DNA from 3 places in the Buttiauxella gaviniae genome. Region 1 is predicted to be linked to each of the others. Evidence: riboswitches for the same ligand, from Rfam matches in the RefSeq annotation. Region 1 holds a riboswitch; each other region holds the start of a gene.
What was found. A riboswitch is a leader RNA that binds a small molecule or an ion and turns the genes downstream of it on or off. The one in region 1 is predicted to bind thiamine pyrophosphate.

Region 1 (10,336 bases):
AGCCAACCCTGGCACGGTAGAAGCAGACCGTTTTGTTGGCTACCAGCGCGCGGGTGTGAACCGAATCTCCATCGGCGTGCAGAGTTTCAGCGAGCCTAAACTCAAACGTCTGGGGCGTATTCATGACTCTGGCGAGGCAAAACGCGCGGCGAACCTGGCGAGCGGGTTAGGCTTACGCAGCTTTAACCTGGATTTAATGCACGGCCTGCCGGATCAATCCCTTGAAGAGGCGCTGGACGATTTGCGCCAGGCAATTGAACTCAATCCCCCGCATCTTTCCTGGTATCAGCTAACCATTGAGCCAAATACGCTATTTGGCTCACGCCCGCCAAAATTGCCGGACGACGATGCGCTGTGGGATATTTTCGAGCAAGGCGACAAATTGCTTACGGCCGCAGGCTATCAGCAATACGAAACCTCGGCCTACGCCAAACCGGGCTATCAGTGTCAGCATAATCTGAACTACTGGCGTTTTGGTGACTATCTGGGGATTGGCTGCGGGGCGCACGGCAAAGTGACATTCCCGGACGGGCGTATTTTGCGCACCGCTAAAACACGCCATCCGCGCGGTTATATGGAAGGGAAATATCTCGATCGCCAGCACGATGTGGAACAGGCAGACAAACCGTTTGAATTCTTTATGAACCGTTTCCGCCTGCTGGAAGCCGCGCCGCGGAATGAATTTAGTCTTTATACCGGGCTGGATGAGTCAGCAATTCGTGCGCAACTGGATGAGGCTATTACCAAAAATTATCTGGTTGAGACGCCGGAATACTGGCAGATCACCGAGCACGGTAAGCTGTTCCTCAACTCATTGCTGGAGCTGTTTTTGGCTGAGTAATTCTGTTGTAAATGGCGGGTGGCGCTGCGCTTACCCGCCCTACACAACCCAGTCCACCCGAAATTATTTTTAATTACAAAAACTTAAATATTCTTCACTCTACTAGTCAAAATCAGCGCCAGCACCGCAAGCCCGGCAATCAGCCAATATACCGAATAGTGGCCAAAACTTTCCGCCAGGGCGCCCTGAAGAACCCCCGCCAGAATCACGCCCGTCGAAATGCTATTGGTAAATAACGTGGTCGCAGAACCCGGTCTGCCCGGCATTAAATCCTGGAACCACAGCATGCCGATACCGGCGACAATCCCGATAAATACCGCGTTAAAGAGCTGGAGTAATATCAGCGCCGTGTGGCTGTGGAACAGAATCAGCCCCACATAGAACAGCACGCCCGCCGCCACCGCAATCACCATCATACGGCGTTTCCCAAAACGCTTCACGTAGTAACCTGCAAGGATCATCGCTGGGATCTCAAGGCCCGCCGCCGTTCCCATCAGAAGCCCGGCTAACGATTCCGGCAGCCCTAAATCGGTACTGATCCACAGCGGCATATCGATGATGTACATGGTGTTGCAGGTCCACATCAGCATGGAGGCGATAAATAGCATGCGTACGTTTTTATCTTGCCAGCCGCTGACCTGCGTGAGCGCCACATCTGCAGGCTGCTCAATTCTCTTAACCGAAGGGAGGGCGAAAAAGATAAGCGCCAGCGAGATAACAAAAATCCCCGCAGCGATAAGAAACATGGTGGTAAAACCGTAATTTAGCGCCAGCATAAACGACAGCGGCGGGCCAATAACCCAGGCAAGCGAAAGCTGCGCACGCATGATTGAGCTGAACATCACCACTTCGCGCGCCGAGTTATCCGCATACTCCCGAGCCAGGGCAAAAATTTGCGGCATCGCGGTGTTAGCAATAGAGGCGAACATCACGCCAATAGTGATTAACGTCAGGTAGTGGCGGTTAAAAGCAAAGAGCACGCAGTTTGCCACGGCCATTACGCAGCAAACCATAATCAGTTTGCGCCTGTCACCCCGGCTGTCGGAACGCTTCGCCAGCATCAGGCTGACTAAAATACCGGCGATAGCATTAACGGTGTAAAACAACCCGACCCAAAATGGCCGCACTTGCACTTCACGCGTTAAAAAAAGGCTAAGAGTGGGAGCCTGCAACGCGCCCGCAATCCCCATCATAAAAGCCACTACCATGAATGCAGCGTACACCGGATTAAGGCGTCGTCCTTGTGTCAAAAACCAGGCCATGCGGAAAGATCCTTTTGCTTGAGCGGGTGATTAAATTGCAAGCTCTCAACTATACCCTAACTTATTCAAGTTACAGCCAACACCCCTGCAGCTTGAAGAATGACGGGTATAAAAAAGCCAGCAGTAATAATCTGCTGGCCTGGTGAATTCACCAATACTCAGTCACACATGTATAGGTGAGTTAGTGCTTCACAGTCGCGGGGGTTGTCATCTCCCACTGCATTAAGTCTTCGAGCATCCTCAGACGTTGCGATGCTGTCAGGCGAGCCAGCCATCCAGCAGAAACACTTTGTGTTGCGGCAAAATACTGTTGATAAAACTTAACCACTGGCGACCGTTTCATATGCACCTCCTCACTTTCAACGTTGATGATTATTGACGTAATATGAGGAAAGTTAAATTGATGAGTTTCTGGCGGGAGTTCCTCTTTTATGTCTTCAGGTCGTCTGCAACAACAGTTCATACGCTTATGGCAATGCTTTGAAGGCAAGCCGCAGGAAACGACGTTAAATGATTTAGCCTCGCTGCTGAATTGTTCCCGGCGCCATATGCGGACTTTACTCAGCGCGATGCAGGAAAAAGGTTGGCTCAGTTGGAAAGCGGAAGCCGGCCGCGGCAAGCGCTCACAGCTTGAATTCCTTTATACCGGCCTTGCACTCCAGCAGCAGCGGGCAGAAGATCTTCTCGAGCAGGACAGGATCGATCAGCTCGTACAGATAGTGGGCGATAAAGCCGCAGTTCGTCAGATGTTGATCTCCCATCTTGGGCGTAGCTTCCGCCAGGGGCGGCATATTCTGCGCGTTCTCTACTATCGCCCCCTGCTCAATCTGTTGCCTGGCTCGGCGTTACGCCGTTCAGAAACCCATATTGCCCGGCAAATTTTCAGCGGATTGATCCGAATAAATGAGGAAAATGGGGAACTGGAAGCGGATATTGCGCACCACTGGCAGCAAATTTCCCCCTTACACTGGCGCTTTTATTTGCGCCCCGGCATTCATTTTCACCATGGCCGCGAACTGGACATGCTGGATGTCGTGACATCGCTGCAACGTATTAATGCCCTGCCGCTCTACTCACACATTACGCAAATTACCTCGCCAACCGCGTGGACGTTAGATATCACGCTTTCGCAACCGGATAACTGGTTGCCGTGGTTGTTGGGCAGCGTGAACGCAATGATCCTGCCCCGTGAATGGCAAACGTTAAACAATTTTGCCCGCCAGCCGGTCGGTTCTGGCCCGTATTCCGTGGTGCGCAATAACACCAATCAGCTAAAAATTCAGGCTTACGATGATTACTTTGGCTATCGCGCATTAATTGACGAGGTGAATTTCTGGGTGTTACCGGAGATCGGCGAGGAAGTCAGTTGCGCAGTGCAATTATCCGGGATGCCTGATAGCGAGAAAGCGGTTGAGAGCCGTCTTGAAGAAGGCTGTTACTACATTTTGTTTGATAGCCGCTCTCAATGCGGCAGCAATAAAGAGGTGCGCCGCTGGCTGAGCCACATTCTGGCCCCCATTCATCTGCTGTATAGCGCAGGCGAACAAAATCAGCAGTACTGGTTCCCGGCCTATGGTTTGCTCCCACGCTGGCACCATACGCGCCCGCAGCCGGTTCTTGAGAAACCCGCCGGGCTGGAATCCGTCACGCTGACGTTTTATCGCGATCACGTCGAGCACCGCGTGATCAGTAAAGTGATGGAAGCGTTGCTGGCGCGGCAAGGCGTTAAACTTATCGTCGAGGAAGTGAGTTATGAAGAGTGGCATCAGGGCGATGCGGAAAGCGATATCTGGCTAAATAGCGCAAACTTTACCTTGCCGCTGGAATTTTCCCTTTATTCACATCTTTATGAAGTGCCGCTGATTCAAAAATGTATCTCGATGGATTGGGAAACGGATACCCGTAAATGGCATAACGGCGAACTTTCTCTCCCGGAGTGGTGCCAGCAGCGCGTTGAAAATAATGATATTTTGCCCCTCATTCACCACTGGCTGCGTATCGAAGGGCAACGCAGTATGCGCGGTGTGAGGATGAATACCTTGGGGTGGTTCGACTTTAAATCCGCGTGGTTTGCGCCACCGGAACCGTAGAGCTTTCGCAACATTCACAAAGTCATTACAATGCACGCGTTCTCAACGGGGTGCTAAGACAAAAGTCTGGCTGAGATAATACCCGTCGAACCTGATCCGGATAACGCCGGCGAAGGGATTTGAGGCTCAATTCTCAAAGTCCTTTGCCACCCCTAATCCTAAGAGGTGCAAAGTGTTCAAAAAATTCCTGCCGTTACTGGCGCTCATCGCCGCCCCTGTTTTCGCAAAACCCCTGCTGACTGTTTACACCTACGACTCCTTTGCCGCCGACTGGGGCCCTGGCCCTGCGGTGAAAAAAGCTTTCGAAGCGGACTGCAATTGCGAGCTGAAATTTGTCGCACTGGAAGATGGTGTTTCCCTGCTGAACCGCCTGCGCATGGAAGGCAAAAACAGTAAGGCGGACGTGATTCTTGGTCTGGATAACAATCTGCTGGAAGCGGCGGCGCAAACCAAACTGTTTGCCCCGAGCAATGTGGATACAAGCGCACTGAAAATCCCTGGCGGCTGGAATAACAACACCTTCGTGCCGTTCGATTACGGCTACTTCGCGTTTGTTTACGATAAAAACAAACTGCAAAATCCGCCGAAGAGCCTGAAAGAGCTGGTCGAAAGTGACCAAAAATGGAAGGTGATTTATCAGGATCCGCGCACCAGTACGCCAGGGCTTGGTCTGCTGTTGTGGATGCAAAAAGTGTATGGCGACAAAGCGCCTGAAGCCTGGCAAAAACTGGCGAAGAAAACCGTCACCGTCACCAAAGGCTGGTCTGAAGCCTACGGCCTGTTCCTGAAAGGCGAAGGCGATCTGGTAATGAGCTACACCACGTCCCCGGCCTACCACATTATCGAAGAGAAGAAAGATAACTACGCGGCGGCGAATTTCAGCGAAGGCCATTATTTGCAGGTCGAAGTGGCAGGCCGCCTGGCTTCCAGCAAACAGCCTGAGCTTGCCGAAAAGTTCATGAAATTTATCGCGTCCCCTGGCTTCCAGAACACTATCCCAACCGGCAACTGGATGTATCCGGTGACCGATGTGAAATTGCCGGAAGGCTTTAACGGCCTGGTAAAACCGCAAACGACGCTGGAATACAGCGCGCAAGACGTTTCTAAACAACGCGCCAACTGGATTAACGAATGGCAACGCGCCGTCAGCCGCTAATTGCAGGCTGGCTGATCCCAGGGCTATGTGCCGCCACGCTGGTGGTGGCTGTAGCCCTCGCGGCTTTTATGGCGCTGTGGTTTAACGCGCCGCAAACCGATATCCGCGCGCTTTTGCAGGATAGCTATTTGTGGCACGTGCTGCGTTTCTCTTTCTGGCAGGCGTTTCTCTCTGCGGCATTGTCCGTGTTTCCGGCAATTTTTTTGGCGCGAGCGCTGTATCGCCGCCGGTTCCCCGGACGTGTTGCGCTCCTGCGTCTTTGCGCTATGACGTTGGTTCTGCCGGTGCTGGTGGCGGTGTTCGGTATTCTGACGGTCTACGGGCGTGAAGGCTGGCTGGCCTCCCTTTGTGACCGGCTGGGAATCGAGTGGGCGTTTTCGCCGTACGGCTTAAAAGGCATTTTACTGGCGCACGTCTTTTTCAATATGCCAATGGCGACACGGCTTTTGCTTCAGGCGTTAGAAAATATCCCCAGCGAACAACGCCAGGTCGCCGCCCAGCTTGGGATGCAGGGCTGGAATTTCTTTCGTTTCGTGGAGTGGCCCTGGCTGCGCCGCCAGATATTGCCGGCTGCTGCGCTGATTTTCATGCTCTGTTTCGCAAGTTTTGCCACAGTGCTTTCGCTGGGCGGCGGGCCGCAGGCCACCACTATCGAGCTGGCAATCTTCCAGGCGCTGAGTTACGACTACGATCCTGCCCGTGCGGCACTGCTCGCATTAGTACAAATGATTTGCTGTTTGGGCCTGGTGCTGATGAGCCAGCGGCTCAGCAAAGCGATTGCCCCAGGCATCAGCCAGATGCAAGGCTGGCGCGATCCGCAAGATAACCTGCGCCGTAAGCTTTGCGATGGGGTGTTAATTACGCTCGCCCTGCTACTGCTACTGCCTCCGTTGCTGGCCGTCATTATCGACGGGATGAATAGCGGTTTTAGTTCGGTGCTTTCGCAGCCGATTCTCTGGCAGGCACTGTTTACCTCGTTAAGAATCGCCGTCGGGGCGGGATTAATCTGCATAGCGATCACCATGATGCTGCTGTGGAGTTCGCGAGAGTTACGTCTGCGCAACCGGGCTTTCGCGGGCCAGGCGTTGGAACTCAGCGGAATGTTAATTCTGGCGATGCCCGGCATTGTGCTCGCGACGGGATTTTTCCTGTTGCTCAATAACACCGTCGGGCTACCGCAATCAGCAGACGGCATTGTGATTTTCACCAATGCTTTGATGGCGATCCCCTATGCGTTGAAAGTGCTGGAAAACCCGATGCTGGATGTCGCGGAACGCTATAACAAACTGTGCCAGTCCCTGAATATCAACGGGCTAAACCGCCTGCGTTACATTGAATTGCGCGCGTTAAAACGCCCGCTGGCACAGGCGCTGGCGTTTGCCTGCGTGCTGTCGATTGGTGATTTCGGCGTGGTTGCGCTATTTGGCAACGACGATTTCCGCACCCTGCCGTTCTATCTCTATCAACAAATTGGTTCATATCGCAGCCAGGACGGCGCCGTGACGGCGCTAATCCTGCTGATACTGTGCTTTGCTTTATTCACATTGATTGAAAAACTTCCGGGACGCCATTCCCAAAATCATTCGGGTTGCGGGAAGGCGGCAAGTGAATGAAGCCTGGAAGCATAGAAAACTATGTGACCTGGATGAAAGAAGGCAGCCAACGCACCTGCAACTTGAAGGAGAAGGGAATGCTAACTCTGACTGATATAACCTGGCTCTATCACCATTTGCCGATGCGCTTTTCTGTGAAGATTAATGCCGGAGAACGCGTTGCGGTGCTGGGGCCAAGTGGGGCGGGGAAAAGTACGCTGCTCAGTTTGATCGCCGGTTTTCTTACTCCCGCCAGCGGGCAGATTCTGCTGCACGGCGATGACCACACGCGTACCGCTCCGGCCCAGCGACCGGTGTCGATGCTGTTCCAGGAGAATAACCTTTTCACGCATTTGACGGTGCGCCAGAACATTGGCCTGGGGCTAAATCCCGGCCTTAAACTCAATGCCGCGCAGCTTGAGCGCCTGACGACAATTGCCCGCCAAATGGCGATAAGCGATTTGCTTGACCGACTGCCCTCACAGCTTTCCGGCGGCCAGCGTCAGCGCGTCGCCCTCGCCCGCTGCCTGGTGCGCGAGCAACCCATTTTGCTGCTGGATGAACCGTTCTCAGCGCTGGACCCGGCGTTACGTCAGGAAATGCTTCAATTGCTGGATGATCTTTGTCGCGAGCAGCAACTGACGCTGCTGATGGTTTCACACAGTATTGAAGACGCCGCGCGGATAGCGCAAAGAAGCCTGGTGGTGGTGGATGGCCGCATCGCCTGGGATGGCGATACGGCAACGTTATTGAGCGGAGAAGCCAGCGCCTCGGCGCTGTTGGGAATTGGCCGTTAAGCGTGGCCGGTGAGCACTTTCCAAAGAATAGTGCGATAAATCGGCATTAACGGGTGCATTTGAATCGCGACGAAACTGCCTACCGCCACTGCCGCCATAGTTGGCGCCAGCCAATGCAAACGGGCGCGAGGCAGATAGTGTGTTAAACGGTCACCACTCGATTTACCGCTACGCCACCAACGCCAGCACAACCAAGCCGCGAGCCAGATAACCAAAGCCACCAGCAGGAGCAGCCACTTAAAGCTGCTGCTTTGCATATCCGCAGGGATATCAATCGCCGCTCCGGCCAGAATCCCAGGCAGAAAATAGATCGGCGGCCAGAAGAGACAACCAATAATATTCGGGATGATAAATTTCGAAACCGGCAGGTCTAACATCCCCGCCACCATCGGCACCAGCGGGCGCGTCGGGCCAACAAAGCGGCCAACCAGAATAGTAAACATGCTGTGCTGATGCAGTGCGTGTTCAGTTTTATCCAGCAGCGCTTTGTTCTTTTTCATGAACGACCAGCGATGCAAAGGCCCTTTAAAACGGCCCCCCAACCAAAATGAAAGCCAGTCACCGAGCAGGCAGCCGACAATCCCCGCAGCCCAGGCATGATAAAAACCAACCTGGCCGCCACCGATCAGCGCGCCTAGCCCTGCCATCATCACGGTGCCAGGAAGGATGAGCCCAACCAGCGCCAGTGATTCCAGAAAAGCCACCAGCATCACCGCGATAAGTGAATACGCCACCGACTGAGTAATAAAGTGTTCCAGCAAAGCTTCCATAAAGCATCCGTCGAGAAACGAGTGGGCGATTCTCCTGAGTGAGTACTAACCCGTCAAGTCATCATTTGTATGAATCAATTATAGGATTCATTCACATCCCGCACGAAACTCGCTTGGACTGGCCCCGGTACATTTCTTAAATACCCGGGAAAAGTAGAGCTGATCTTCAAAGCCGACATTGCGTCCGACGCTGGCAATAGGCATGCGAGTGGTGCTTAACAGCAGTTTTGCCTGGAGAATACGTTGATCCTCACGCCAGCTTAAAACGCTGACGCCAAGCTGCTGACGGAACAGATGCGAGAGGCGTGAGGGTGACAAACAGACGTGCTGCGCAACGCTTGCTATATCAAAATGGTTATCGGCCAAATGGTCGCTGATGTACTGGCACGCATCACGGACACGGTTATCAAGCGGAGGATTTAGCGAGGCGTTGAGCACTTCCATTCGCCGCAATAACAATTGCTCCAGCAGGTTAATCGCCAGTAATTCTGCATAGCGCCCTTCCGCCTGCCCGGCTTCAATAATCTGACCAAAAAGCTGAGAAAAACTTTGCTGATGAGCATCATCCGGACGAAAAAACCCCGTATGCGCGAAGATAGGCTCCCAGTTTAACCACTCCTGCCAGTACGCCCGCGGGCGGAAGTAAACCCACTGGTGATACCACTCTTTGCTGTCTGGCGCGCGGCCATAGTGGTGCACTTCACCCGGTGGAAACAGCAAGATATCGCCGGGGCGACAGACGTAATTTTTCCCCTGATTATTAATCACCCCTTCACCGCGAATCGTTAAATTGAGGATGTAGCCTTTCATGCCAAGCGGGCGGTCGATGAAAAAATCCAGCGGCCCTTCGGCGTCAATCGGCGTTAATCCTGCCACCAAATGGGCGTTAAAAGAGTACCCCGGTAAGAGGGGATCATTTTGCATTTCAGGCATCACCAGGCTCGCTCTTTAAGGGGGCTAACGGGAACAATTTGTCCATATCCATGCATTTCGTCACAACGGCTGCACTGCTGAAACAATAAGCAGCCTGATTTTCATCATAAAGCCGCAATTTGCCTGAGAACATGCTTTTGAATAGGTAATCATGGCGTTTGGTGAAGATAACCAAAGTGTTTATAAAAGTAGCAGAAATGTCCACATCAATTATTTGCGGGGCGTCACACTTCTCCACCGCACAGCACATTTCTCCATAACTACAGCGAATACGACCTGACGGTTTCTCTGCATAAAAACTAATGTCATTTTCATAGATAACCAGGTCAGGGAGTTAAAAAATGTCGATTGCGCTGGGCCTCGATTTCGGTAGCGATTCCGTTCGCGCTTTAGCCGTGGATTGTGAAGAGGGTACCGAACTGGCAACAAGCGTTGAGTGGTATCCGCGCTGGCAGGAAGGCCAATATTGCGACGCCGCCAACAATCAGTTTCGCCACCATCCTCGGGACTACATTGAATCCATGGAACGGGCGATAAAAACCGTTATCGCCGAACTCACCTCCGAACAACGCGCCCAGGTTTGTGGCATTGGCGTCGACAGTACCGGCTCCACCCCTGCCCCCATTGATGCCAAAGGCAACGTGCTGGCTTTAACCCCTGAATTTGCCGACAACCCAAACGCCATGTTTGTGTTGTGGAAAGATCACACCGCCGTTGAAGAAGCGGAAGCGATCACCCGCCTGTGCCATCAGCCTGGCAAAAATGATTATTCCCGTTATATCGGCGGCATTTATTCGAGCGAATGGTTCTGGGCGAAAATTCTGCATGTCACTCGTGCCGACGCAAAAGTGGCGCAGGCGGCGGTTTCGTGGATCGAACTGTGCGATTGGGTTCC
Region 2 (10,336 bases), 2.3 Mb from region 1:
TAGGCCGGAACTTTGTCACGGAAACCGCCGAGCAGTTTGTAGACCGGCATTTTCAGTTTGCGGCCCATTAAATCCCATAGCGCCTGTTCGACAAATGAAAGTGCGCGTTCGGTGAGTTGATGTGCGCTCCCGCGCTGCCAGTGCACCAGATCTTGCCAGATGCGCTCGCGGTTAAACGGATCCTGCCCCACCAGCACCTTGCGGAAAAACGCATTTACCACAAATGGGCGCACCACTTCCGGCGGCGCGAACGAATAGCCGCAATCCCCTTCATCGGTGGTGATGGTCAGCATTGCCATTTTTGCCAGGCTTTCCGCGCCGGGATGAGAGTGGCCTGCGCTGTCTGAAACACGGCGGGTTGGGTAGGTAAAAACGGTTACGTTTACGGATTCTATTTTCACGATCGTGATGGTCCTTTTTAACGACGAATACGAGAGAAATCAGTATCGAACTTGGTGCCAGAGCAAAAGAGTGTCAGGGAAAGATAGGTTATATTCGGATTTAAAACAGCGTTTCATCAAACAATGTATGCGTAAAAAGCGACCTTTTCCTCGGTCAAAGGTGCGTAAATACATGCGTTTTTTTGGACATCTGTCCAGGGTGGCGTGACGCTTTTCACAAATTGTTATGGAATTGTGACGGGGGTAACTGAGGGGGAACAAGTGTGTACTGACCCCCACCCAGCCTCCCCCTTGCTAAGGGGGAAGAGCTAAAACTCCCTCCCCTGGAAAGGGGAGGGCTGGGGTGGGGGCCGGGGAGATGGCGTTCAATCAGGCAATCGTCACCTTACTATTCAGATAAACATCCTGAACCGCATTGATTAACTTCACACCTTCCGACATGGATTTTTTGAACGCTTTGCGACCGAGGATCAGCCCCATCCCGCCTGCACGTTTGTTAATCACCGCCGTACGCACCGCGTCGGTAAGATCGGTTTCACCGCCCGCGGCACCACCGGAGTTAATCAGCCCGGCGCGTCCCATGTAGCAATTGGCGAGCTGATAACGTACCAGATCTATCGGGTTATCGCCGGTCAATTTGGTGTACACCCGGTCGTCGGTATACCCAAAGTTCACTGCCTTATAACCGCCGTTATTTTCCGCCATTTTCTGCTTCACAATATCGGCCCCGATAGTCGCCGCCAGGTGGTTCGCCTGCCCGGTAAGGTCGGCGCTCACGTGGTAATCCACCCCGTCTTTTTTAAAGTCCGAATTACGTAGATAAGCCCAAAGCACGGTCACCAGGCCGAGTTCATGCGCGCGTTCAAACGCGCTTGAGATCTCCTCTATCTGGCGGCGCGATTCTGGCGAGCCGAAGTAAATCGTCGCCCCAACCGCTACCGCGCCCATATTGAAGGCTTGTTCAACGCTTGCATACAACGTCTGGTCGTAAGTGGTTGGATAACTCAACGTTTCGTTGTGATTGAGTTTGACGAGGAAAGGAATGCGGTGTGCATAACGACGCGAAACCGAAGCCAGCACGCCGTACGTCGAGGCGACACAGTTGCAACCCGCTTCTATCGCAAGCTCAACAATATTCTTCGGATCAAAATAGAGTGGATTTGCCGCAAACGATGCCCCTGCGGAGTGTTCCACGCCTTGATCAACCGGTAAAATAGAGAGGTAACCCGTGCCTGCCAGGCGCCCGGTGTTATATAGCGTCTGCATATTACGCAGCACCGCAGGTGGGCGATTGTTATCCACCATTACGCGGTCTACATAATCCGAACCTGGCAGATACAACTGGTCTGCCGGAATAGTCATACAACGATGCTGTAACAAGCTGTCGGCGTCTTTGCCAAGCAACTGCGCAATATCAGTCATAATACGCTCCCGTAAATTCAGCGAGCCCCCTGCCCGCCGAGGATGAAGATTCCTGAGCCATTGATTCCATGGAAACAATGGGCAAGCAGTAAGCCTGGTACTGGTGCCATGTATTCGCCACTTACAGGAGCACTTTCGGCCTAAACCGTGATGTAAAGCGGAGCGGCCAGCGGGTTATTTTTGCAACAGCGATCAAAAAAGCAACCCAAAGGTATTTAAAAGGTATTATTAATTGGTATGGTCAAGGTGTACCCAACACAAGCATGAAGGTTCAACGTATGAAACGTACAACACTTAGCCTTTCATTCATGATGTTTATTGAATGGTTTATCTGGGGAGCGTGGTTCGTCCCTCTTTGGCTGTTCTTGAGTAAAAGCGGATTTAGCGCCACGGAAATCGGCTGGTCTTACGCCTGTACCGCCATCGCGGCAATTTTGTCGCCGATTCTGGTCGGCTCGCTAACCGACCGCTTCTTTGCCGCTCAAAAGATGCTGGCGCTGTTGATGTTTGTCGGCGCAGGGCTGATGTATCTGGCCGCCCAGCAGACCGAGTTCATCTATTTCTTCCCGCTGCTACTGGCTTATTCCCTGACTTACATGCCCACCATTGCGCTCACCAACAGCATCGCTTTTTCCCATGTTGAAGATGTGGAGCGCGACTTCCCACGGATTCGCGTGATGGGCACTATCGGCTGGATTGCATCAGGCCTGGTGTGCGGATTCCTGCCGCAAATGCTCGGCTATAGCGATATTTCACCCACCAACGTGCCGCTGCTAATAACCGCCGCAAGTTCCGCATTACTGGGGGTTTTTGCTCTGGTATTGCCGCATACGCCGCCGAAAAGCACCGGCAAAATGAGCCTGAAAGTAATGCTTGGCCTGGACGCTATCGTGTTACTGAAAGACAAAAACTTCCTGGTCTTTTTCTTCTGCTCTTTCCTGTTTGCCATGCCGCTTGCGTTCTATTACATCTTCGCCAACGGTTATCTGACCGAAGTTGGGATGCATAACGCAACCGGATGGATGACGCTCGGCCAGTTCTCCGAAATCTTCTTTATGCTGGCGCTGCCATTCTTCCTTAAACGCTTTGGCATTAAAAAGGTCTTACTGCTTGGTCTTATTACCGCAGCTATTCGTTATGGCTTCTTCGTCTACGGCGGTGCCGACCACATCTTTACTTACGGCCTGCTGTTCCTCGGCATTTTGTTGCACGGCGTAAGCTACGACTTCTATTACGTCACCGCTTATATCTACGTTGATAAAAAAGCACCGGTACATATGCGCACCGCCGCTCAGGGGCTGATCACGCTTTGCTGCCAGGGCTTTGGTAGCCTGCTTGGCTACCGCATCGGCGCAGGGTTAATGGAAAAAATGTTCGCTTACCCAACGCCGGTAAACGGCCAGACCTTCAACTGGGCGGGAATGTGGGGTTTTGGTGCGGTAATGATCGCGGTGATCACCGTGCTGTTTATGGTGTTCTTCCGCGAATCGGACAAAGAGATCACCACCATTGCGGTTGCTGGCAACCGAACTGAAAAAGAGTTAAAGGAAGCATAATCATGGAAAATCGTATTCTCGGGGCCTTTTACGGCCAGGCGTTAGGCGATGCGATGGGCATGCCGTCTGAACTTTGGCCGCGCTCACGAGTAAAAGCGCACTTCGGCTGGATCGATCGTTTCCTGCCGGGGCCTGCCGAAAACAACGCCGCCTGTTATTTCGACCGCGCGCAGTTTACCGACGACACCTCCATGGCGCTGGCGCTGGCCGACGCGATTATCGAACATGAAGGCGCAATTAACCCGGACGCTATTGGCCGCCATATTTTGCATTGGGCAGAAGGGTTCGATGCGTTTAACAAAAACGTGCTCGGCCCGACATCCAAAATTGCCCTCAAGGCGATTAAACAGGGCACGCCGGTGAGCGAGCTTGAAAACAACGGCGTCACCAACGGCGCGGCGATGCGTGCCTCCCCGCTCGGTTGCCTGCTGCCGACGCATAATCTTGATGCGTTTGTGGATGAAGTGGCGCTCGCATCAAGCCCGACGCATAAATCCGATCTCGCGATTGCGGGTGCGGTGGTTATCGCCTGGGCGATTTCGAAGGCCATAGAAGGGGTAAGCTGGGAGAGTATTTGTGACGAGCTGCCGTCAGTTGCGCGCCATGCCCAGGAAAAACGCGTCACGACCTTTAATGCCTCACTCGGCGCACGTATCGAACTGGCGTTAAACGTTGCCCGAACCGCGCGCGGCACCGAGTCCGGCATGGAGCAGATTTATCAGTTGATTGGCACCGGCACCAGCACCATTGAGTCCGTTGCGGCGGCGATTGCGATGGTGGAGCTGGCGCAAACCAACCCCAATCGCTGTGCGATATTGTGCGCAAATTTGGGCGGCGATACCGATACCATTGGCGCGATGGCGACGGCGATTTGCGGCGCGATCCACGGCGTGGGAAGTATCGATGCATCGCTAAAACAGCAGCTTGATGAGGTTAATCAGTTCGACTTTACCCGCTACAGCCGCATCTTTACGGCCTATCGTAAACAGCGGGAGGCACGCAATGAAAGCCAGTGATCTTCACGCCCGGCTCCCGACACTCGCAGCAAAACGCCCGGTTTGCGTCCTGGGTTCGGCGGTGATTGATGTGATTGCCGACGCCTACGCCCTGCCGTGGCGCGGGTGTGATATCGAACTGCAACAGCAAAGCGTAAACATCGGCGGCTGCGCCCTGAATATTGCGCTCACCCTTTCCCGGCTCGGCATTGCGGCAAAAAATGCGCTGCCGATTGGCCAGGGAACGTGGGCCGACATCATCCGCGCCAGTCTTGAAAAACAGGGCATCCGCAGCGAAATTCACACCAATAGCGGGGATAACGGCTGGTGCCTGGCGCTGGTTGAGCCTGACGGTGAAAGAACGTTTATGTCGTTTCGCGGCGTCGAACATCAGTGGAACCAGACGTGGCTGGATCAGTTACAGCTTGCGCCAGGTACTCTGCTTTCGCTTTCCGGTTATCAGCTCGCAGGCCCATGCGCAGAATTACTGGTGAGCTGGCTGGAATCGCTGAAAGAGGTGACGGCGTTTATCGATTTCGGCCCGCGCATCGCCGATATTCCCGCGCCGTTGTTGGCAAGAATTATGGCCTGCAAACCGCTGGTGTCGCTCAATCGCCAGGAAGCCGCCATTGCCGCAGAGGGGTTGAACGTGGCTGGGGATGATATCGAAGGCATTTGCCGGGCGTGGCTTGAGCGCTACGCTTCGCCACTGATTGTGCGCCTCGACAAGCAAGGTGCGTGGTTTGCCTCAGCGGAAGACATCGCGCTGGCAGCGCCGTTCCCGGCGCAGGTGGTCGATACGATTGGGGCCGGAGACAGCCATGCCGGTGGCACACTGGCGGGACTCGCCGCTGGCTGGAGCCTGGGTGATGCGGTTTGTCTCGGCAATGCGGTTGCGTCTTACGTGGTCAGCCATCGCGGCGGCGATTGTGCGCCGCTCATTGAGCAACTGACTGAGGCGCTACTCTTCGCAAATAAAGACGTATAAATCGCTGCGGCAGTAACTGATGCTGTATTCGATAGGTCGATTTTGCGGGTCAAACGCCACCTGTTTGATAACCAGAACCGGCACCGGCGTTTCCAGTTTAATGTGCGACTGAAATTCGCTGTCCGGCATTCTGGCACTGACGCGGCTGCGGGTACGCTGCGGGATAATATTCTGGCTGCGGAAGTAGTCATACAGCGAAACGCCGATGTCGTCAGCATCGGCGATAAGATCCGCAGGCACGTAGGACTCTTCCACCGAAACCGCATCTTCGTCCACATAGCGAATGCGCTTGAGCAAGAAAACGTCGCTATCTTCCTTCACACCCAACTGCTCTGCCACTTCCGGGGAGCATTTCACCACGCGCTTATTCACCCATAACGTATCCGGCTTTTTCCCCCGCAATACCACCTGTTGGGAAAAGCCACGCGCTTCTTTCAGCGAATATTCAAACGTGTGGTTGATCTGCGTGCCATAGCCACGGGAACGCGTCACCACCCCTTCATCTTCCAGCGTTTGCATGGCTTTGCGCACCGTGATGCGCGAAACGCCGGTCAACTGGCTGAGATCGCGCTCGCCGGGCAAAATATTACCCTGGGGCAAAATACCGCTGCGTACCGCCGACTTTACCGTTTCCGCAAATTTCAGATACAGCGGCATGTTATCCGCCTGCGAAAAACGCCGGGTGAGCTGCTCTATTAGCTGAGTGTGAACCAGTTCCATGTCATGTAAGCTCAGGAAGATTAGGTGAAAAGCAGTATAACCCAATGGTCTTGCAATGGTATTCCCGCGTCAAAACCATGAGGATATCGTAGGTCGGATAAGCGCAAGCGCCATCCGACATTAACTCACCACCACGCGTGAAAATGATGCACCGGCCCGATCCCATGCCCGACTTCCAGTGAGTCCGCCTGCTCCAACGCTTTTGATAGCCATGCTTTCGCTACCTCAATGGTTTGTGACCAATCGCTATAACGCGGGCGAAGAGCCGCTAACGCCGCCGACAATGTACAGCCTGTGCCGTGGGTATGGCGGGTTTGCACGCGCGGAGCGGTAAAACGCTGTGCCCCGTTACGGGTGAATAGCCAGTCCGGGCTTTCGTTATCATCAAGATGCCCGCCTTTCATTAGCACCGCTTTGCAGCCCAACCCTAGCAGTGCATCGCCCTGCTCTTTCATTTCACGCTCGTTTTTTGCGTGCGAGGTAGCCAGCAAGGCTGCGGCTTCGGGCAGATTTGGCGTAATCAACGCGACCTGCGGCAACAATCGACGACGCAAACTTTCAACGGCGGAAGGCGCCAGCAGCGGGTCGCCGCTTTTTGCCAGCATCACGGTATCAAGCACCACGTTTTGCGCCTGATAAAACGCCAGCCTTTCAGCCACCGCTTCCACAATATCCGTTTCCGCCAGCATGCCGATTTTGATGGTATCGATACGCACATCGCTTAGCACCGAATCAAGCTGAGCGGCAACAAACTCAGGTTCGATACGATAAACCGACTGTACGCCGCGCGTGTTCTGCGCGACCAGGGCGGTAATCACGCTGGTACCGTACGCGCCTAGCGCTGAGAAAGTTTTCAGATCCGCCTGAATACCCGCGCCGCCGCTCGGGTCAGTTCCTGCGATGGTCAGCGCGTTAATGCGTTTTAAACCTTTCATGCCAGCGCCTCCGCATTAAGCGCGTAGAGCGCATCCAAAAACGCCGGGGTAAAACTGCCGGGCCCGTGGCTTACGGTAATCGCCTGCTCCCCCGCACGCTTCATAAACTGGCAGGCCGCAGCCACATTATCCAAACGCGAGCCGGGCAACGCGCAGCAGGCGGCCACAACTGCAGAAAGCGCACACCCTGTGCCGACGACTCGCGTCATCAATTCCCCGCCGCCTGCAACATGCCATGTGTTTTTGCCATCGGTCACATAATCTCGCTCACCCGTGATGGCGACAATCGCCCCGGTATACTGAGCGAGCCTTTGTGCCGCGGGTAATGCTGAAAAGGCATCGTCTGTACTGTCCACGCCACGACCACCGGATTGTTCCCCCGCCAGAGCTAAGATTTCTGAGGCATTACCGCGAATGGCAGCGGGTTTGAGAGTCAGCACGTCGAGGGCAAAGCGGGTGCGAAATGTCAGCCCGCCAACGGCAACCGGATCAAGCACCCAGGGTGTGGAGGATTCATTTGCGGCGTGAATGGCGACCAGCATTGCATCGCTGCGTTCGGCGGTAAGCGTACCGATATTGATAAGAAGCGCACCGGCAACTGCGGCAAATTGCGCGGCCTCTTCGGGCTCGATCACCATTGCAGGTGCAGCACCTATGGCAAGCAAAACGTTGGCGGTAAAAGTCTGCACCACATCGTTGGTCATGCAGTGAACCAGAGGGGAAGCGTGTCGTAAATCGTGTAAAACCGTCGCGGCGCGATGGCCGGGTAGCAGGTCAGGTTGCATCGTAAAAGCTCCTGCCCGGCGTGAAGAAGGGATGACCTGGCAGGCATCTGACTTCCCTACGCTGGCATTATCCAGATCAGGTGGTACGGGTATTTCTCAGCCTTCACAAAGAAGGGCACCCCGAGTCATCGAGAAATCATAAAGATGATTAATCGCCGTCCAGAATAAAGCCCCCTTTGCGTTCTGTAAACCTCTCATGGCTGACTGCTGTTTAAACGCCTAATCTGCCGGGGTGATATATTTAAAGGATTATTATTTTGACCAATTAGTAAAAACATAATCACAACATTTTTAATTACTTTCCAACAGAAGCTAATAACACCTCCTGAATATTATATAGCCATAAACAAAGCCTCAGCCGATATAATAAATTGGCACCCGTCAGCTTTACGTGTATAACTAGCTAAAAATATTTACTTTTGTTAAATGCCGTTAAAAACACATAAACTCAACAAGTTTCATAACTATATAAAACAAAATAACGCATGGATAAAACAGAATGACAAAAATATTTAACCCGTTAACGACATGTGTTCTTTTTGTTTGTTGTTTGTTTAGCTCCCTGGCAACAGCGCAAAAATCAAAAACCATAGATAACATCACGAAGACACATCAAATAAATATCGCTTATCGTGACGCCCCACCTTTTTCATATAAAACAGCCAACGGAAAAGTTGTTGGTTATGTTATCGACTTATGTAATGTCATTATTAATGACATGAGTAAACGCCTGAGCATCCCTGATTTAAAAGTTAATTACATTGATAATAAATACCTGCCTGAGAGGGATGCGCTGCTACGTGAACAAAAAGTGGATATGATCTGCTCAGTTAATGCGAATGTCGTTGAATGGAAGAGCATTGCTGATTACTCCACTCCCTATACTTACTCCTACACAAGATTTGCCACGCTTAAAGATAAAAAGATCGCCCGCATTGAACAATTAGCGGGACATACCGTGACGGTCACGGCCGGGTCTGTCGATTCCATTGCGCTGAATCAGGCAAACCGTGAGTTGGGTTTGAATATGCTAGTCATTTCAACGCCGACCATGGAAAAGGCCTTTGATTTGATGCAAGACGGGACGGCATCTGCGGCCTTTATTAATGACATTTCCCTAAAAGAGATCATCGAAGCAAGAAACGATGAAAAATCATTTTCCGTCAGCGAAAAAGGGGTTGGGAAACCGCAGTTTTTTGTCATCCTGCTCCCTCATGATGACAATGAATTTAAGACGCTGGTCAATCAAAGCCTGTGTAAAATTCGGCGCTCGCCTGACTTCGCCAAACTTCATAACACCTGGTTTAATACCCCTCTGCCTTATTTAAAGCTGAACTTGCAGACACCGTTCTCGAAAGAGATGGATCATATCCTCTCGCAAAGTGACAATTGTAATGAGATAAATGCCTCAAGTAATTAGTTTGTAATTAAATAGACAGCCATAAGAACATTCCACCACAACAACTAACATTTGCAGCATGAGTACAACATATGATTTTAACAAGATGGCGCAATCCATTTGACTCGCAGATAAATTCAAGATGAAATCAGCGATTACTCTTTAGTTGAAAATGTGTTTAATGAACCCCTGATATTCTCAATATACTTCACGCCAATTAATACGCCTGTAACGCTTGATGCTTGCAAAAAAAAATGAATAAAAAGTTAAAATGTTATTATGAGAAAGTTTAATGAAGTTTAGGGGCTTGCTTTCAAAATCAGCTACTCGAGAGATTTCAGCATTTAAACCGAGTAAAAAAAATCATAATTCAGGGCAACAGTCCTTTATAAGCCAGTTTTGGCTATTTCCGCTGGGGAAAATGGGATTTTCTGATGGTCTAAAAAAACACATTGTTCTTTGTGGATCATTTTTTATTTTGTATGCCTTAGCAAGCCGTCTTAGCAACAGTATTGATATTGCGGGTACCCCTCTCAGACTGTATGACCTGACGCTGCCGGTGATTTCGGCCCTGCTAATCTTATACAATCTGCGCGCCCTTCCTACCCTTGCTTTGTTTGCGGTTTGTAGTTTTTATTCGCACCCGCTGAATGAATTTCTGGGTATTGCGGCTCAACTCGTCGCAGCCCTGGTGAGCAGCAAACTCTATTTTTGTGCAACGGGTAAATACGGGGCGGTCAGCTTTGGCCGCAGCCAACTGAGTTTGCAACGAATTTGCTGGCTTATCTGCTTTAATACTTTCCTTTTCATCCTGTTCCACCAATGGTTACTGCTGAAATTTCATTTCATCACTGCGTCTGATGCCAATATTTTCAGCATCACTACCCTGCTGAATATTCAGTGGATGCTCACCTCATGCCTGACCGGCACGCCATTCTGTTACCTCATTCTGAGAGCCTTCTACAAGCCGGCCTGGTTTTTCAACTTTTTGCGGCAGGTTAAAGACCTGATAGTTTATGGCCCGCGCGCAATCTATCAAATTTCGTGGATAGCGCTGTTAGCCGGGATTATTTATTGCCTGGCGTCCACCAATAAAGACATTTTGATATTTACGGACTACACCATAATATGGCTC
Region 3 (10,336 bases), 1.0 Mb from region 1:
TAAACGCCCCCCTGCTAAAACTGTTCACTGACACTGGTTAACTTACTTAACAGCGTCTTTCAGTGCTTTACCAGAAACAAATGCCGGCACGTTAGCTGCGGCGATTTTGATTTCTTTACCGGTCTGTGGGTTACGGCCAGTGCGCTCAGCACGGTGGTTTACCTTGAAGGTACCGAAACCAACCAGTTGTACAGCATCACCTTCTTTCAGAGACTCAGTAATTGCAGCCAGAGTAGATTCCAGAGCAGCTTTAGCCTGTACTTTAGACAGATCAGCCTTGTCAGCAATTACATCAATCAGTTGAGTCTTGTTCATAAGTTATCCTTACAATGTGTTTATCGCTTGCTAAGCATCGAGTGCGACGGAAATGCCAAAAAAGCACTCTCCTGCATACACGCACCGATAGCCACTTTTTTTCGCCCCACAAATGTAGACCAGACGGGGGGCTAATTGGAAGCCTTCAGGGGTGACAATTCGGACTGTAAGTCACGTTTTGCTGTCTTACTGCTGCAAATTTATACCAATATTGCTGCTACCCGCCTCGCGCAAGTCTGCACGGAGCCCTTTAATCAGCTCGATGTCGCGTTCTTCGCAGTCCGCCAACAAGCGGAAAATCTCCCACTGAATGTCCCATTCTTCTTCAACAGCCGGGTTTGCACGCAGCTCTTCGTCGGTCATTTCACGACCAGCCTGGGTCATTTCCAGCATCGCAACGGTGGTAATGGATGCCTTACTCACTTCAATCGCATGCTCCAGCGTTTCCCCTGAAAGACGTGAATGAAGTAATTCGCTCAGTGCGACGCATGCATCAATCGCCGGGTAGACACCGTAAATATCATAGTCGTCCGCAACAGGAATGCCTTCTTCGAGTTTCTCAAGTTGGCTATCAAAGTTTACTTTCGCGTCTTTAACCGTCAACGTCTCCCAAATCAGATCGAGAATACGGCGATAAAGCTGAGGATCACCAAATTCAGTTTGCTGGCAGAACATGGCGTAATTCGGATACATACGTTCGCATAAAGAAGCCATGAAAGTGACATGCTGCCAGCTTTCCAGTTTCTCCATGCGCAGATGGATTGGGTTTTGTAACATAACGATGTCTCAGAGACGGAATATTAGCGGCAGTTTACCTTAATCACCCTTGAATTGCTTGCCACCGCGTGAAAGCTGGACGCCCCGATGCCACAGCATCAGCCCAGCGGGTAGGCTCAGGTAAACGGTAACCCGCCATGCAACGACTGACCCACAGCAGAGCCGTATCAAGGCTTACACGATGGCCTGTTGCAACAAACAGAGGGTTGCAACGCTTTTTGCTACGCAACACCCACGCGAGGGGTTCGCCTTTATCAATAAGCAGCTGTTTGTCCCCCACTTCATCGCCTACCGCTTCAAAGCGCCCGCATAAGCGTTTTTTAGCAACACCAATCGTTGGAACATCCACCAGCAGGCCGAAATGGCTGGCAACGCCCAAACGCCGTGGATGCGAAATCCCGTGACCATCAACAAACAGCAGGTCAGGTTTTTGCGAAAGCATCTCCCAGGCCGCTAACAGTGCGGGATACTCACGAAAAGAGAGGAATCCAGGGATATAAGGCATGGTGGTGGCGATACGCGCCACCTGATATTCAACCAGTTCGAGGGAAGGATATTTCAGCAGCACAATTGCGGCACGCGTGACATCGCCGCCCTGCTCAAAGCCTACATCGGCACCCGCAATTAACGCCGGAGACTCAACGTCAAAGCGATCTTCGCGACAAACCTGTGAAGCCAGTTCGATCTGTTGCTGACGAAGCACTGCGAGATCCATTCCCTCTCCTTAAATTTTACTGGTGATAAGGCACTGACAAACGGTGCACCGCTTCCACGAAAGCGCCCGCGTGTTCTGGCGGCACATCCTGATGAATGCCGTGCCCAAGGTTAAAGACATGCCCTTCACCTTTGCCGAATCCGGCCAGAATCGTAGCAACTTCTTCTTCGATACGCGCTGGCGATGCATATAACATTGACGGGTCCATGTTGCCCTGCAACGCGACTTTGTGACCGACACGACGACGTGCGTCGGCAATATCGGTAGTCCAGTCTAACCCCAGTGCATCACAACCGGTTTCCGCCATCGCTTCAAGCCACTGGCCGCCACCTTTGGTGAACATTGTCACAGGCACGCGGCGACCTTCGTTTTCACGCAGCAGGCCATCAATGATTTTGTGCATGTAATAGAGCGAGAACTGCTGATAGTCGCGACCTGTCAGCACGCCACCCCAGGTATCGAAAATCATCACTGACTGTGCGCCAGCTTTGATTTGCGCGTTCAGGTACAGCGTGACGCTTTGTGCCAGCTTATCGAGCAGCAAATGCAGCGCTTGCGGGTCGGCATACATCATCTTTTTGATAACGGTGAAGGCCTTACTGCTGCCGCCTTCGACCATGTAGGTTGCCAGCGTCCACGGGCTGCCGGAAAAACCGATCAACGGCACCTCGCCTTTCAGCTCGCGGCGAATGGTACGCACCGCGTTCATCACATAACCCAGTTCATCTTCCGGGTCAGGAATGGGCAGCTTTTCTACCTCCGCGCGGCTGGTAATCGGCAAGCGAAAACGCGGGCCTTCACCTGCTTCAAAATAGAGGCCCAACCCCATCGCATCTGGCACAGTGAGAATATCAGAGAAGAGGATCGCCGCATCCAACGGGTAGCGACGCAACGGTTGCAGAGTCACTTCGCAAGCTAACTCCGCATTTTTGCACAGGGACATAAAATCCCCCGCCTGCGCACGCGTTGCTTTGTATTCTGGCAAGTAACGACCTGCCTGCCTCATCATCCATACTGGCGTGGTATCTACAGGCTGGCGTTGTAGCGCCCGCAGGTAACGATCGTTCTTCAGTTCAGTCATTTTGAATTTCCTTTGGCTGGAACTCTAAATAGTTCGAGTTGCAGGTAGGCGGCAAGCTCACGAATCCCCAGGAGCTTACTTTAGTAAGTGACTGGGGTGAGTGAGTGCGGCCAACACCCCTGCAACTCGAAATATGACGAGTGTATCCCGCCAGTTTACCACGTCATTCATACTCTGCCCGACACAGAGCAACGGTGTCTTCAATCAGGCGACGCGCCACCGTGCCTGGTGGAGGCAATAGCGGTAATTGATCGTACCGATACCAGCCCGCATCCAGTAACTCTTTCGGGTCGATTTTAATCTCACCGCTGTGATATTCCGCCATAAACGCGGTCATCAGAGATTGTGGGAACGGCCACGGTTGCGAAGTGACATAGCGTAAATTTTTCACGCGGATACTGCTTTCTTCCATCACTTCACGCGCTACAGCCTGTTCCAGGGTTTCGCCGACTTCGACAAACCCTGCCAGCACGGTATAAACCCCATTGCGATGGCGCGTATGCTGGGCAAGCAGAATATGATCGTCACGACGAATCGCCACAATGATGCACGGTGAAATTTGCGGGTAATAGCGCTCACGACAATGGCTACACAGCATCGCCCATTCGGTTTTGCTGACGTGCATTTCATGCCCGCAGTAGCCGCAAAATTTGTGTGAGCGATAAAACTCAGCTAATTGCACGCCACGCCCCGCAAGTTGAAACAGCCCAGCATCCTGATCGATGATCTGGCGTACCGAGCCCATATCAGCCCGGCGATTTTGCTGCACCAGCCACACGGGTTCATTTTCCCACTCGCCAATAGGCAACCCAATGGCGCCTTCTAGCTGGAAATCTTGTGCAACTCCGTGAGGTAGCTCGCCTTTTGGCAACCACAATTTTTGTTCATGACTGACGATAAACCAGCCCTGATCTAACTTTTGAATTACACGTTCCATAACCTGGTGCACATCCCCGAGTTCACTGGTATAAACAAATAGCCGTAACAATTTTGGGTACGTTTGCGTTACATCTTCTGCTCGCGACAATTCGAATAGCAGCCACATTCTGCAAATCGAAGTATGACGAGTATATAACTCACGGAGTCAATCATGCTTAACCAGTTAGAAAATCTGACTGAGCGCGTTGGTGGTAGTAATGAGTTAGTCGACCAATGGCTACATGCCCGCAAACATTTATTGGTGGCTTATTACAATATGGTTGGGATGAAGCCTAACAAGGAATCCCATACTGCGCTCGATGAAAAAGCTCTGGATAATTTTTGCCACAATCTGGTGGATTATCTGTCGTCAGGCCACTTCAACATTTATGAACGCATTATTAGCGAAATGGAAGGTAGCAGCCCGCTTTTAGCGGCAACGCATCTTTACCCACAGTTGGAAGCCAATACCCAGCAAATCATGGATTTCTACGATTCGCATCTCGAAAGCGCAATCGATCATGATAATTACATTGAATTTCAGAATGCGTTGTCCGGCATCGGCGAAGCACTGGAATCTCGGTTCTCGCTGGAAGATAAACTCATTCAGCTAGCGTACGACCACGGTTTAGATGACAGTGCAAATGACACCGACACTCTTGCACGCCCGGCTTGAGTTCTGCACTGTTAACGAGTAGTTTACATATCGACCCGTAGCAATATGGGTTTCTTCTTGTCGGAGTGCCGAGTGCGTTAAGCACCGGCTGAGACCGTTAATTCGGGATCCGCGGAACCTGATCAGGTTAATACCTGCGAAGGGAACAAGAGTAATTCTGCTTTTGGGATCACCCGTGCGCGGGCGTCCCACATCCATTACTCCTCCGTTGTTCTGACAAGCCACTCCTGATAATCACTGGAATGAGCTATGTCTATGACTGAAAAAAAACCTAACCGCCGCAAACAGCGTGCTGCCGCTCAGCATTTTATCAATACGCTGGAAGGAACCGCTTTCCCCAACTCGCAACGTATTTATCTCACCGGTTTACGGGAAGATATCCGCGTACCGATGCGCGAGATTCAATTGAGCCCAACCGCAACCGGCGGCAGCAAAGAAAATCCGCAGTTCACCCCTAATGACGCTATTCCGGTTTATGACACCTCCGGGCCGTACGGCGATCCCGCGATTAACATCGACGTTCTGCGCGGGCTTTCGCCGCTGCGGGCGAACTGGATTGCCGAACGAAATGACTGCGAAACACTTACCGATCGCAGCTCTGCCTACACCAAAGAGCGGCTGGCGGATGATGGCCTGGATGAATTGCGTTTTGAAACACAACTCATACCGAAACGCGCCAAAGCCGGGAAAACTGTCACTCAACTGCACTACGCTCGCAAAGGGATTGTAACGCCGGAAATGGAGTTTATCGCGATACGCGAAAACATGGGGCGCGAGCGGATCCGTGATGAAGTATTACACCACCAGCATCCTGGCCAGGGTTTTGGCGCACGCCTGCCGGAAAATATCACACCTGAATTCGTGCGCGATGAAGTCGCCGCGGGCCGCGCGATTATCCCTGCTAACATTAACCATCCCGAATCTGAGCCAATGATAATCGGGCGTAATTTCCTGGTAAAAGTGAACGCCAATATTGGTAACTCGGCGGTGACCTCATCGATTGAAGAAGAGGTGGAAAAACTGGTCTGGTCGACCCGCTGGGGTGCAGACACGGTGATGGATCTCTCCACGGGCCGTTATATTCACGAAACCCGCGAGTGGATTTTACGTAACAGCCCGGTGCCTATCGGAACCGTGCCCATTTATCAGGCGCTGGAAAAAGTCAACGGCATCGCCGAAGACCTGACGTGGGAAATGTTCCGCGACACGCTGCTGGAACAAGCCGAGCAAGGCGTGGACTACTTCACCATTCACGCCGGTGTGCTACTGCGTTATGTCCCAATGACCGCCAAACGCCTCACGGGCATTGTTTCACGCGGCGGTTCGATTATGGCGAAATGGTGCCTGTCGCATCATCAGGAAAACTTCCTGTATGAACACTTCCGCGAAATTTGTGAAATCTGCGCGGCTTACGATGTTTCGCTCTCGTTGGGCGACGGCCTGCGCCCTGGTTCCATTCAGGACGCCAACGACGAAGCACAATTCTCCGAGTTGCATACGCTGGGTGAGCTAACAAAAATCGCCTGGGAATATGACGTCCAGGTGATGATTGAAGGCCCGGGTCACGTGCCAATGCAGATGATTCGCCGCAACATGACCGAAGAGCTGGAACATTGCCATGAAGCGCCGTTCTACACGCTCGGCCCGCTGACCACGGACATTGCGCCAGGTTACGACCATTTCACTTCCGGTATTGGGGCCGCCATGATCGGCTGGTTTGGCTGCGCGATGCTCTGTTACGTTACACCAAAAGAGCACCTCGGCCTGCCCAATAAAGAAGATGTAAAACAGGGACTGATTACCTACAAAATTGCGGCGCACGCCGCAGATTTGGCAAAAGGTCATCCGGGCGCGCAAATCCGCGACAACGCCATGTCGAAAGCACGCTTCGAATTCCGCTGGGAAGATCAGTTTAACCTCGCGCTCGATCCCTTCACCGCCCGCGCCTTTCACGACGAAACGCTCCCGCAAGAGTCTGGAAAAGTCGCCCACTTCTGCTCAATGTGCGGGCCAAAATTCTGCTCGATGAAAATTTCCCAGGAAGTCCGTGATTTCGCAGCAAAACAGGCGATTGAGATCGGCATGGAAGATATGTCGCAAACATTCCGGGCAAAAGGCGGTGAAATTTACCTGCGTCAGGAGGAAGCGTGATGAGCGAATCAGCTTTTCCTAATGTTCCAAAACGCCTGGGATTGTATCCGGTGGTTAATAACGTCGAGTGGATCGCCCGCTTGCTGGACGCAGGCGTGCGCACCATTCAACTGCGTATCAAAGACAAAGCCGAAGGCGACGTAGAAGCCGATATTATCGCGGCCATCAAACTGGGTGAGCGCTACAACGCACGTTTATTCATTAACGATTACTGGCGTCTGGCGATAAAGCATCACGCCTATGGCGTACATCTGGGCCAGGAAGATATGGATGTGGCAAATCTGGACGCTATTCGCGATGCAGGTCTGCGGCTTGGGCTTTCCACTCACGATAATATGGAAATGGATCGCGCCCTGGTGGCGCATCCCTCGTACATCGCTCTGGGGCATGTTTTCCCAACCAATACCAAACAGATGGCCTCTGCCCCACAGGGGCTCGCCCAATTGGCTGCACATATCAAAACCCTCGGTGATTATCCTACCGTGGCGATTGGCGGAATTAGTCTGGAACGTGTTCCTGCGGTTCTCGCCACTGGCGTTGGCAGTGTGGCAGTTGTTAGCGCAATCACTCAGGCTGCAGACTGGCGAGCCGCCACTGGACAACTGCTGGAATTAGTGGGAGCTGGAGATGAATGATACAGATTTCATGCGCTACAGCCGCCAGTTGTTACTGGAAGACATTGCCATCGAAGGGCAACAAAATCTGCTCGCCAGCACGGTTTTAATCGTCGGACTCGGCGGGCTGGGTTCACCCGCAGCGTTGTATCTCGCGGCGGCAGGAGTCGGCACGCTGATTCTTGCTGACGATGACAACGTGCATATCAGCAATTTGCAGCGCCAGATTCTTTTCACCTCTGAGGATCTCGACCAGCCGAAATCGCTGGTCGCCCAGCGCCATCTCCGGCAGCTAAATCCAGAGATAAAACTTCAGGTTATTGGTGAGCGCCTCGAAGGCGCGCGGCTTTTAAATGCAGTTAAAAGCGTCGATCTGGTGCTGGATTGTAGCGATAACATGGCAACACGCCAGGGGATTAACGCCGCTTGTGTGACATACAAAAAACCCCTGATTTCTGCCAGCGCCGTCGGATTTGGCGGTCAGTTGATGGTGCTAACGCCGCCGTGGGATAACGGCTGCTACCGCTGCATTTGGCCTGATGAACACGAACCTGAACGCAATTGCCGCACAGCGGGCGTTATTGGCCCGGTCGTTGGGGTAATGGGAACATTGCAGGCGCTCGAAGCGATAAAATTGCTTACCGGTATGGTTCCGGCAGCCGGGTCTTTGCACCTGTTCGACGCCCGGCAACATAGCTGGCGCACTCTCACTATGCAGAAAGCGGCAGGATGCCCGATATGCGGAGGGCAAAATGCACATTCAGTTTAACGACGAACCAATACAGTGCCCGGATAACCTGACGCTGGGAAATCTGCTGGAACAACTGCGTTTATTGAAGCCAGGCGTCGCATTGGCCATCAACCAAACTATTGTTCCACGCGAGCAGTGGGATGCTCACTTGCTGAATGATGGCGACCAGATCTTGCTTTTTCAGGCCATAGCTGGGGGATAACATGCTAAAGATTGCTGATAAAACATTCTCGTCACGCTTGTTCACCGGCACAGGAAAATTCGCCTCACCGCAAATGATGGTCGAAGCCATTCGTGCATCAGGATCGCAATTAGTGACCATGGCGATGAAACGCGTCGACTTACGTAATCATAACGATGCGATTCTTATGCCTTTGCTTGAGGCTGGCGTGCAATTACTGCCGAATACGTCGGGGGCGAAAACCGCGGAAGAAGCCATTTTTGCGGCACAACTCGCTCGCGAAGCGCTCGGCACAAACTGGCTGAAACTGGAAATTCACCCGGATGCTCGTTATCTGCTGCCCGACCCCATTGAAACACTAAAAGCTGCGGAGAAACTCGTAAAACTGGGTTTTGTTGTTCTGCCATATTGCGGCGCCGATCCGGTTTTGTGCAAACGACTGGAAGAAGCAGGGTGTGCGGCGGTTATGCCGCTCGGGGCGCCAATCGGTTCTAACCAGGGTTTACAAACGAAAGCCCTGCTGGAAATTATCATCGACCAGGCTCGAGTGCCGGTGGTGGTTGATGCAGGAATCGGTGCACCAAGCCATGCCGCCGAAGCACTGGAAATGGGCGCTTCTGCTGTGCTGGTGAATACCGCGATAGCCGTTGCGCACGATCCAGTGCAAATGGCTATGGCTTTCCGTCTGGCAGTTGAAGCGGGCGCGATAGCGGCTCAGTCAGGTTTGGGGCCGCGCCACCAGCAAGCTCAGGCTTCCAGCCCATTAACTCAATTCCTGCAATTCAGCCAGGAGGGAGCGTGATGGCACAGACCTTCACCGACCGCTGGCGTGAACTGGACTGGGACGACATCACGCTTCGGATTAACAGCAAAACCGCTGCAGATGTAGAACGTGCGTTAAGCGCCCGCAAGATTACCCGCGATAATCTTATGGCGCTGTTGTCTCCGGCGGCTAGTCAGTACCTTGAACCGCTCGCACAACAGGCCCAACAGTTAACTCGTCAGCGCTTTGGTAACACGGTGAGTTTTTACGTTCCGCTTTATCTCTCCAATCTTTGCGCCAACGACTGCACCTACTGCGGCTTTTCTATGAGCAACAAGCTCAAACGTAAGACGCTGGATGAGCAGGAAATTGAGCGAGAATGCGAGGCGATTCGCAAGCTGGGATTTGAGCATTTGCTGCTAGTGACGGGTGAGCATCAAACCAACGTCGGCATGGATTATTTCCGTCAGCATCTTCCGGCGATTCGTCGTCGATTTAGCTCGCTGCAAATGGAAGTCCAGCCGCTGGATGAACACGAATACGCTGAACTCAAAACGCTTGGGTTAGACGGCGTAATGGTCTATCAGGAAACTTATCATCAGGCAGTTTACGCGCAGCATCATTTGCGCGGTAACAAGCAGGATTTTTTCTGGCGGCTGGAAACACCGGACAGACTGGGCCGCGCGGGCATAGATAAAATTGGCCTGGGCGCGCTGATTGGTCTGTCGGATAGCTGGCGCACCGACTGCTTTATGGTGGCGGAGCATCTGCTGTGGCTGCAACAAAACTACTGGCAAAGCCGCTATTCGATTTCATTTCCGCGTTTACGCCCCTGCACGGGTGGTGTCGAACCCGCATCAGTGATGACGGAAAGCCAACTGGTACAGGCGATCTGCGCATTTCGTTTGCTCGCACCTGACGTAGAGCTTTCACTTTCTACCCGCGAATCGCCATGGTTCCGGGATCATATGATCCCGCTTGCCATTAACAACGTCAGCGCATTTTCGAAAACCCAACCGGGCGGTTATGCCGATAATCACCCGGAGCTTGAGCAGTTTGCGCCGCACGATGGACGCACACCTGCGGAGGTCGCCGCCGCGTTAGCGCAATCCGGCCTGCAGCCGGTCTGGAAAGACTGGGACAGTTTTTTGGGAAGAGCCGCGCAATAGTTTTGTAAGTTTGCAGGCTATAGAAAGAAGTCTCCGAGCGGTGCCGAAGAATCATTTATTCACTGTTGCTGTGGTGTGAGCCGTCAAATATTGTCGCCGTTGTCGGATTCCGAACCCGACCGGGGCGGCAACTTACCCTTCCCATTGCCGCCCCGCCTTCACATTAATAAACGGTGACTTTTGCGACCTTCGCAACTTTACCGTCACGGGAAGGCGTATCAGGCG

Region 2: it holds a riboswitch for thiamine pyrophosphate, as region 1 does, so the genes downstream of both, thiM (hydroxyethylthiazole kinase) here and thiB (thiamine ABC transporter substrate binding subunit) in region 1, are expected to answer to the same signal.
Region 3: it holds a riboswitch for thiamine pyrophosphate, as region 1 does, so the genes downstream of both, thiC (phosphomethylpyrimidine synthase ThiC) here and thiB (thiamine ABC transporter substrate binding subunit) in region 1, are expected to answer to the same signal.

The regions. Positions count from the first base shown of each region.
Region 1 covers NZ_JBFMVT010000002.1:1,160,935-1,171,270, forward strand. Annotated here, with positions in the region: gene hemW (radical SAM family heme chaperone HemW) at 1-841, shown strand, start outside; gene AB1E22_RS05950 (sugar efflux transporter) at 925-2,103, opposite strand; gene sgrT (glucose uptake inhibitor SgrT) at 2,285-2,446, opposite strand; gene sgrR (HTH-type transcriptional regulator SgrR) at 2,535-4,193, shown strand; TPP riboswitch at 4,230-4,329, shown strand; gene thiB (thiamine ABC transporter substrate binding subunit) at 4,366-5,349, shown strand; gene thiP (thiamine/thiamine pyrophosphate ABC transporter permease ThiP) at 5,325-6,962, shown strand; gene thiQ (thiamine ABC transporter ATP-binding protein ThiQ) at 7,040-7,738, shown strand; gene AB1E22_RS05980 (DedA family protein) at 7,735-8,508, opposite strand; gene araC (arabinose operon transcriptional regulator AraC) at 8,596-9,441, opposite strand; gene araB (ribulokinase) at 9,783-10,336, shown strand, end outside.
Region 2 covers NZ_JBFMVT010000002.1:3,488,962-3,499,297, reverse strand. Annotated here, with positions in the region: gene AB1E22_RS16730 (mandelate racemase family protein) at 1-401, opposite strand, end outside; gene fbaB (class I fructose-bisphosphate aldolase) at 771-1,823, opposite strand; gene AB1E22_RS16720 (nucleoside permease) at 2,102-3,379, shown strand; gene AB1E22_RS16715 (ADP-ribosylglycohydrolase family protein) at 3,379-4,395, shown strand; gene AB1E22_RS16710 (PfkB family carbohydrate kinase) at 4,382-5,362, shown strand; gene AB1E22_RS16705 (GntR family transcriptional regulator) at 5,336-6,082, opposite strand; gene thiD (bifunctional hydroxymethylpyrimidine kinase/phosphomethylpyrimidine kinase) at 6,208-7,017, opposite strand; gene thiM (hydroxyethylthiazole kinase) at 7,014-7,802, opposite strand; TPP riboswitch at 7,839-7,935, opposite strand; gene AB1E22_RS16690 (transporter substrate-binding domain-containing protein) at 8,302-9,222, shown strand; gene AB1E22_RS16685 (sensor domain-containing phosphodiesterase) at 9,623-10,336, shown strand, end outside.
Region 3 covers NZ_JBFMVT010000002.1:2,160,228-2,170,563, reverse strand. Annotated here, with positions in the region: gene AB1E22_RS10770 (DUF1481 domain-containing protein) at 1-28, opposite strand, end outside; gene hupA (nucleoid-associated protein HU-alpha) at 43-315, opposite strand; gene AB1E22_RS10760 (YjaG family protein) at 502-1,092, opposite strand; gene nfi (deoxyribonuclease V) at 1,136-1,807, opposite strand; gene hemE (uroporphyrinogen decarboxylase) at 1,824-2,888, opposite strand; gene nudC (NAD(+) diphosphatase) at 3,052-3,825, opposite strand; gene rsd (sigma D regulator) at 3,979-4,482, shown strand; TPP riboswitch at 4,534-4,644, shown strand; gene thiC (phosphomethylpyrimidine synthase ThiC) at 4,738-6,633, shown strand; gene thiE (thiamine phosphate synthase) at 6,633-7,268, shown strand; gene AB1E22_RS10725 (HesA/MoeB/ThiF family protein) at 7,261-8,016, shown strand; gene thiS (sulfur carrier protein ThiS) at 8,000-8,200, shown strand; gene thiG (thiazole synthase) at 8,202-8,981, shown strand; gene thiH (2-iminoacetate synthase ThiH) at 8,981-10,111, shown strand; gene AB1E22_RS10705 (SIS domain-containing protein) at 10,275-10,336, opposite strand, start outside.